2 regions of the Arthrobacter sp. 10N44_2 genome follow, and region 2 is predicted to be linked to the other one. Evidence: riboswitches for the same ligand, from Rfam matches in the RefSeq annotation. Region 2 holds a riboswitch; the other holds the start of a gene.
What was found. A riboswitch is a leader RNA that binds a small molecule or an ion and turns the genes downstream of it on or off. The one in region 2 is predicted to bind cyclic di-AMP.
Positions count from the first base shown of each region.

Region 1: it holds a riboswitch for cyclic di-AMP, as region 2 does, so the genes downstream of both, AC1DBX_RS12180 (M23 family metallopeptidase) here and AC1DBX_RS00890 (hypothetical protein) in region 2, are expected to answer to the same signal.

Region 1 covers NZ_JBFTHT010000010.1:21,972-26,131, forward strand. The annotation lists gene serC (phosphoserine transaminase) at 1-278, opposite strand, end outside; gene AC1DBX_RS12175 (iron-dependent transcriptional repressor DtxR) at 638-1,333, shown strand; cyclic di-AMP (ydaO/yuaA leader) riboswitch at 1,484-1,698, shown strand; gene AC1DBX_RS12180 (M23 family metallopeptidase) at 1,703-2,524, shown strand; cyclic di-AMP (ydaO/yuaA leader) riboswitch at 2,661-2,830, shown strand; gene AC1DBX_RS12185 (NlpC/P60 family protein) at 3,126-3,884, shown strand; gene AC1DBX_RS12190 (HNH endonuclease) at 4,104-4,160, shown strand, end outside.
Region 2 covers NZ_JBFTHT010000001.1:181,640-185,799, reverse strand. The annotation lists gene AC1DBX_RS00905 (DedA family protein) at 1-70, shown strand, start outside; gene AC1DBX_RS00900 (response regulator transcription factor) at 76-753, shown strand; gene AC1DBX_RS00895 (sensor histidine kinase) at 746-1,753, shown strand; gene AC1DBX_RS00890 (hypothetical protein) at 1,899-2,588, opposite strand; cyclic di-AMP (ydaO/yuaA leader) riboswitch at 2,596-2,798, opposite strand; gene AC1DBX_RS00885 (hypothetical protein) at 3,000-3,248, shown strand; gene AC1DBX_RS00880 (cation:proton antiporter) at 3,245-4,160, shown strand, end outside.

The DNA of each region.
Region 1 (4,160 bases), on a different contig from region 2:
ACGAGCCCGAAGCTGGCAATGTCCCAGAACGCGGTAGATCCGCCGACGCCCAGCACGACTTCATAGCCTTCCGGTGCCCGGAAGAATTCGCTGAGGCCGCTGCGCACCGAGCCGACCAGGTTCTTCACGGGTGCCTGGCGGTGCGAGGTCCCCAGCAGCTTCGACGATGCCGCGGCCAGGGCGTCCATCTGTTCAGGCCGGACTTTGGACGGGCCGGCGCCGAACCGTCCGTCCTTGGGCAGGAGGTTGGCGGGGATCGTGATGCTGGTGTCGCTCACAGTGGCTCCAATTTTCGGCTGGTTCGTAGCGTGGCTGGGAGGTGGCGGGCAGGGATGAATACCACGGACACCCCTTTTCATTCTGCCTGTTTTATTCTGCCGGTCTTATTTTGCCTGACAGCTCCCGGCGATACGGAAAGAGGCCTGTCATAGTCCGGTCATTGAGACGCCGGGGACGGCCGGCCGGCTGGGGCTGGGACAATAGCTCCAGGTCGATCGAAAGATTATCCGGAGTAATTCAAAATAGGCTAGGCTGGCATGCGAACGTACGGCGGTTCCCGCCTGGGCGCATCCTGCATGCAGCCCGCACGCGGTACGGTGGGAATGACGCTAGGACTGCGCTCGAGGAGCTGAGCTGAATGACGGATCTGATCGATACCACGGAGATGTATCTTCGGACCATTCTGGAACTTGAAGAAGAAAACATCGTTGCCCTCCGCGCCCGCATCGCCGAACGGCTCCGCCACTCCGGCCCCACTGTGTCCCAGACGATCGGCCGGATGGAGCGCGACGGGCTGGTGGTCGTTTCCGGCGACCGGCACCTTGAACTGACGGAAACCGGACGGAAACGTGCAATCGGTGTCATGCGCAAGCACCGTCTGGCCGAACGCCTCCTCGCGGACGTGATCGGGCTCGACTGGGCCTACGTCCACGAGGAAGCGTGCCGCTGGGAACATGTCATGAGCGAACGCGTCGAGCGAAGAATCTTCGAGATGCTCAACCACCCGACGGTCTCGCCCTACGGAAACCCTATTCCGGGGCTTGCGGATCTTGGCGGCGTGCCCAATGGCGCCCCCGTGGACAGGCCTGTGAACCTGCTGGAGGCCATGGCCGGCTACGGGGTAACTTCCCGGGTTACGGTCAACCGGCTCGCGGAGCCGATCCAGGTGGAGCCGGAGCTTCTGGCCCAGCTCGACGAGGGCGGAATCAGGCCTGGCGCGCTTGTCTCGCTGGAGCGGGTGGGGGAGTACATCTCGGTCCGCGTCCCCGATATCGAAGGTGCCCTGGAGCTGCCGCCGGAGGTTGCCGCGCACGTCTTTGTAACAGTCGCCTGACCAGCCACTACGCGCCGGTCATGGGACGACCCATGAGTTGTCCACAATTGCGGTTACGGATTTATTACCGGGCGGCTTAATCGCCTATAGTTAGTGCCCAGTACCGATACCAAAGCGTTACCTGATCCGAAGCCGAGCCCTGCCAGCGGATCAGTCGCAGAACTACCTCCTGGCAGGGGCGGGGGAACCACTTTCGGCTGCTACTTCGGCAGCCTTGGGGTGAAGTCCGTCAGCGGCAAGCAGCTTCCACCGAAGGATCCCCTGGGGATGCATCTGTGCGTGGCTGCTTGCAACGGCGGACCGGGTCTTTGATCTCTCTGACCCGAATCCGACAGCTAACTTCGCAGGCCATCCAGAGAGGAACCGTTCTTGACCACCCAGACCTCCAGGGGCCGTCGCCGCGCGACCGGTCCCGCTCCGGAGCCGCGTCCCGTCGTCGCACACACGGCCGAACGCCCGCGGGACGTGCACCGGGATGAACGCCGTCGCCGTCGCAGTCCGTTCCGCCAGGTCACGGACTTTGCCGCGGCCAGCGGGGTCGGGCAGAAGGCCGGGATCGCCCTGGCCGCAACTGGTCTGGTTCTGACCGTGACGGTCCCCGTCACGAGCCCGGTGATGGCTTCGAATCCGGGCGGGTCCGGCGCGCTCTCCGCTGCCGTGCAGCCGGATGTCACCGCTGCCGCCGCCGCCAAAGTCGACTTCAACCGCACGGCCGTCACCACGAAGGGCGATCCGGACGGGAAACTCAAGCAGCTGCTGAGCGCCCAGTCTGTGGGCACCATCACCCGCGCGGCATCGGCCGGCACCCTGGGTGCGCCGCTCGACCAGCTGGTCACGGCCTCGCCCTTCGGCTACCGTGTCAGCCCCATTACCGGGGGCGCGGGGGAGTTCCACCGCGGCCAGGATTTCGCCGCCCAGTGCGGCACGGCGGTCCACGCGGCCGCCAGCGGCACCGTGACCTTCAACGGCTGGCATCCCTTCGGCGGGGGGAACCGCGTGGTCATCGATCACGGCAACGGCCTGGAGACCACGTACAACCACCTGTCCTCGGCCTCGGTCAAGGTCGGCCAGAAGGTTTCCCGCGGTGACGTCGTCGCCATGAGCGGAACCACCGGCGCCTCCACGGGCTGCCACCTCCACTTTGAAGTGATGGTCAACGGCGATGTCGTTGACCCGCTCGGCTGGCTCTGAAAAGACGATGGGCTGCTCTCAACTTCCTGTGACACGCCGTGATCTGAATGTGACATTGGATCCGGACTGCTGTAGGGTTTGAAGCACGCCAACTTTTCCGAAGTTGGCGCTCTTGAGTGGATTGCCTAGCTCTGCCACCGCTCAAGGTCCGTTCGCATTACATCGTCTGGCAGGGGCGGGGGAACCAATTTTGGCCTTCGAAAGAAGGCCTTGGGGTTAAGTCGCAAAGCTTCCCAGGAAGCAGCGCGGCCGGGTGACTCCCATCCGAATCCGACAGCTCACCTCGTAGGCATTGGGAGAGGCTACTTTCGTGTCTTCACGCCACAATTCTGCGCGCATGCGCACCGGCGAGGCTCTGTCGAGCCCGCTGGAATCCACATCACGTGCCGCCCTTGCCGGCGCCCGGATTGGATCACGTTCCGCAGGCTCAATCTCTAGCGAGCCCGGACAGCATGCAGTTTCCGCTTTTGGCGCGTCTTCGCAGTACACCCTTCGCTAAGTAACCCATTTCGGGGCGATCCGGCGTACCCCCAAGATGCCGGAGCGTCCTCAGTCCGCGCCCGAAAGCGCGCGGTCCAAGGATCACGAAAGAGAGAACTTAATGACTACTCGTGCAAACGTTGCACGGCACCGCGCCGAGGTCACCAAGACCAACTCGCTGGCTGTTATTGCTAAGGCTGTCGGCGACAACGCCGGCGGCGTGGGCCGTCAGGCTGCGGTCATCGCCGCAGCTTCCGGTCTGGTCCTGACCAGCGGAATCGCAGCCAACGCTGCTGAAACCAATGTTCAGCGCGAATCCACCTCCGCTTCGGCCCTGGAAGTCCAGTCCGCAGCTCCGGCCACCATCTCGGCCGCTTCCACCATCGCGATCTCCTACGAGAAGCCCGCCGTGACCACCACGCCGGCTCCCGTCGTCGAGGCTCCCAAGCCCGTCGTCAAGGTCCAGGACGCCACGGCCACCCGCGCCGGCGGCACCGAGCTTGGCGTTAGCGGCGGCGTCGCTGCCCAGGCCCCCGCCGGCATCGGAAGCGGCGCAGGCGCGACCATCGCCGCCGCTGCCTACGCACAGATCGGCGTGGCGCAGGACTGCACCGCCCTCGCCACCAACGCCCTGGCCGCGGCAGGCATCCACTACCACGGCTGGCCGGCAGGTTACCTGTCCCTGGGCCGCACCGTGAGCGCCGCCGAGGCACGCCCGGGCGACCTCGCTTACTACCAGAACGGCGGCGTGGGCATGGCTCACATCGCGGTCTACGTCGGCAACGGCATGGCAGTGCACGGCGGCTGGAACGGCGGCACCACCGCGCTGTACAGCGTCAACGTCGGCTCCGGCCCGGTCTTCATCCGCGTCGGCGCCTAAGCACGAACCCCAGCATTCCAAAAGACCCCCGCCTGCAGGCGGGGGTCTTTTGCGTTGCCGCGCAGTGAACTTTCCGCGCCGGGGACCGCGCCGGTGAAAAAATATTCGGTGATCCGGCACTTGAGTGTTTACTCTTGTGTTGTCGATCCATAGCCCGACCATGCAGAGGGCAGCCGGCCCTCGTGCCGCTGGCGGGTGCGGCCGTGAAGAGGTATGCGGATGCGCACTCTCGTTCTGAATGCTGGATATGAACCGCTGGCGGTCATCACCTTCCGC
Region 2 (4,160 bases):
AGCCGCCGGCGACACGGCAGAAGAACCCGGGGCCGGACTGCGGACTGAGGAAATGGCCGCGGAAGAATAGCTGACATGACCTCCGCTGACCTTCCGTCCCTGCTGCTCGTCGAGGACGACGCCGTCCTGGGACCGCTCATCGCCGAGCTCCTGGACCCGGACTACCGGGTCCAGTTGGTCACCAACGGCCGCGACGGCCTCCACCAGGGGCTGACCGGGAGCTGGGACATCATGGTGGTGGACCGCGGGCTGCCCGGCATGGACGGCATCGCCCTCATTACGGCTTTGCGCTCGAAAGGCATTGCCACGCCCATCCTGATCCTGACCGCGCTGGGCGATGCCGACGAAAAAGTCAGGGGCCTGGACGCCGGCGCCAACGATTACGTGACCAAGCCGTTCGACGCCGGCGAACTGGCAGCACGCCTGCGCGCACTGACGCGGACTTTCACTCCCCCGGCCCCGGCACCGGTGGCGATCGGGGACTGGGAACTGGATCCAACGCAGCGCTCCGTCCGTTCCGTCTACGGGCAAACGGTGTCACTGACCGCAAAGGAAGGCCAGCTGCTGGCTGCCCTGGCCGCGGAACCGGACCGCGTCTTCACCCGGGATGAGCTCCTCGCGGCGTGCTTCCACGCCTCGGAACAGCCCGGCGTGATCGATACCTATGTTCATCACCTGCGCCGGAAGATCTCCAAAGCAGTGATCCGCACGGTGCACGGCCTCGGATACCAGATCGGCGAAGCCCATGAGTGACGGACGGCCGGCCGGCGGAAATCCGGACCACTCCATCCTGCGCAAGGCTTCCCTCAAGGTCGCGGTGCGGATCAGTGCTGCGTGCGCGGTCATGGTTCTCGGGCTGCTCGCCGCCACGGCGCTATACCTCACGAACCAACTGGCCCATCCTGAAGTGCCGGGCACGGCGGGGGCCGGGACGGCCTACACCTACCTGGATTCCAAGGACGTCCTCGAAGCCATGATCATCGCCGGGGTGGCGGGAATCCTGCTGGCCGGAATCGTCGGGTGGCTCAGTGCGCGCAGCGCGATTCGTCCCCTCAGTGATGCCCTGGCAAGGGAGCGGCGTTTTGTCCAGGACGCCAGCCACGAATTGCGCACGCCATTGACCATCCTGGACACCAGGATCCAGCTGGCCCAGCGCAACACTGTGCCCGGCTCCAGGCAAAGCCACGACCTGGCCCGGATCCGGGAGGACGCCGCGACGCTGACAGGGATTGTCAACGAACTGCTCCTCGCGGCAACCGCGGAGGCCCCGGACCGTTCCGCGCCCCCTGCCGACCTCGCCGACGCTGCCGCCAGCGTCGCCGGCAGCCTCCAGCAGGTGGCAGAGCAGCGCCAGGTGCGTCTGGAATTCTCTGCCGATGCCCGGCCGCTGGCCCGGATCGAGAAGAATGCGCTGCGGCGTGCCGTGCTGGCCCTGGCGGACAACGCGCTGGCCCACACGCCTCCGGGCGGCCGCGTGTCCATCACGACCTCAATCGAGCAGAAGCGCGCCGTGATCACGGTGGCGGACTCCGGGACCGGAATCACCGGCGTCGATCAGGCCCGGATCTTTGACCGGTTCGTGCGGACGGCCGGCACCGGCACCTCACAGGGACAGCGGAGCTTTGGCATCGGCCTGGCCCTGGTCCGGGAGATTGCTGTCGCGGCCGGGGGCAGCGTCGAAGTGGCCGCGACGGGCGACGAGGGAACCGTCATGAAGTTGACGCTTCCGCTCATGGGCAGCGGGAATCCCTGAGGTCCATCCGCCGGGGAAAGATATGCCGTCGGGATCCCGGACTCCCGAATGCGAAGACAGGAAAGACCGGCGGTCGAGTTGCCCCCAAGGGAACTCGAGCGCCGGTCTTTCCGGACTGTCTGGCCCCGGGTCGGGGCCGTGCGGCTTAGGCGCGGACGAACGTCACGCCGCCGGTCGCGGTGAGCCAGGACAGCGGGTGGACCATGGTCTGGTTCTTGCCGTTCATGCCGCCACTGACCACCTGGCCGTTGCCGGCGTAGATGCCGACGTGGCCGGACTGGACCACCATGTCACCGGGCTGCGGCGTCGCCACAACGGTTCCAAGGCCAAGGAACGCGCGGGGACCGATGTCGCCAACGGGCTTACCCGCGGCGCCAAGGGCCTTTTCCACCATGGCGGTGCAGTCCTGGGTGATGCCCACCTGGCTGTAGGCGGCCGAGAGCATGATGGCGTTGCGTCCGCCCGCGGCCGGCGCTGCAGCCGGCGCTGCAGCCGGAGCTGCTGCCGGAGCGGCCTGCACCTGGATGACCGGCTTGGCCGGAGCCTTGGGCGCTGCCGCCGGGGCTGCAGCGGGAGCCGGAGCCGGTGCGACGGGCTGTTCGATGACCGGCGCGGCAACAGAATCCACTGCGGGGCGCTCGAAGCTGATCTTGACGCTTGAATCGGCGCTGACGGGGGCACTGACCTGTCCGGTGACGTCGACGTTCGACGCCGGAGCAGAGTCACGCTGCACGGGGGCGGTGGCGGCGTTGGCGGCCATTCCGCTGGTCAGGACCAGGCCGGATGCGGCGGCGAGGACGGCGGCATGGCGCGCAAAAGTATTGACTGAAGTCATGAAAAATGTAGCCTCTCCCAATGCCTGCGAGGTGAGCTGTCGGATTCGGATGGGAGGCACCCGGCCGCACTCCCGGGCCCGTCGTTGCGGGCACTGTGCGGCTTCACCCCAAGACCTGCATATCAGCAGATCAAAAGTGGTTTCCCCGTCTCTGCCGGACGTTGATGCGAGTTACCCCCGGGCCGCGGCAGAGTTAGGCAATCGGCTGGGGAGCGCCCGTATCGGAGACAACAGGCACTCATCAACCGTAGCGCGAACCGCACCCGAAAGTCACATTCAGGTAACGGAGCCGTGATGCCGGGCCGCAATTTGCCCATAGGGCGGCGCCGTTTCCGAACATAGGATGATGCCATCAGCACCACCGGAAGCGGAGGCCCGAAAATGAACAGCCATTGTGTCGCCATCTGCCAGTTGAGCACTCAGCCCCAAGAGGATTTCGACGTCAACACCGAGCTGCTGATCCTCGACGGCGGGGACGTCCACGTGAGCACATGGGACGCGGAACCGCGCGACGGGGGTTTCGACGAGCACATCCTCAATGACCGGGTGGACGCGCTCGGGTACATGGTTGTCAACGACTGGGCTTTCCTGGACGGCAAGGCCTATGCGGTGGTGGAACGGCGGTCAGGCCCGACGCCGGCCGGCCGCCGCGAACCGTGACCTTCCTGTCGCTGGCGCTGATCGCCGTCATCGCCTTGGCTGGACCCCTGCTGGCCCTGCCGGCGCGCTGGCACTTGCCTGTCATGCTGGGTGAGCTGCTGGCCGGCATCGCGATCGGGCGCTCAGGCCTGGCCCTGGTGGACCCCGCGGACCCGACGTTCACCCTGCTGGCCAATATCGGGTTTGCGCTGATGATGTTCGTGGCAGGCACCCACGTTCCCGTGCGGGATCCGCACATCCGTGGCGCCCTCGGCAAAGGCTCCCGCCGGGCGATGGTGGCCGCAGCGGCAGCGGTGGCGATCGGAACCAGCATCGGACTGCTGTTCGGGACTGGACATGCTCCCCTCTACGTCGTGCTGCTGGCCTCCTCGTCGGCCGCCCTGGTGCTTCCAATCGTCGATTCCCTGCGCCTCGGCGGGCCAGATGTCGTCGCTATGACAGCGCAGGTGGCAATAGCCGACACAGCCTGCATTGTGGCGTTGCCGCTCCTGGTGGATCCGCCCCACGCAGTCCAGGCGGCGCTGGGTGTCCTCGCGGTGACCGGGTGCGCGGTAGTGCTCTTTGTCGGCTTGCGCTGGCTGGAGCGCCAGGGAATCCGTCGGCGCGTGCACCGGCTCTCGGAAAGCCGCAAGTTTGCCCTGGAGCTACGGATCCAGCTGGCCGTGCTCTTCACCCTGGCCGGTGTCGCGACGTGGAGCAATGTGTCTGTGATGATGGCAGGCTTTTCTTTCGGCCTGGTGATGGCTGCGGTCGGCGAACCGCGGCGGCTGGCCCGGCAACTGTTCGCGCTCAGCGACGGCTTCCTGGGTCCGCTCTTCTTCGTGTGGCTGGGTGCATCGCTGACTCTAAGGGACCTGGCCGGGCACCCGGACATGATGGCCCTCGGCCTGTTGCTGGGGGCCGGGGCCCTGC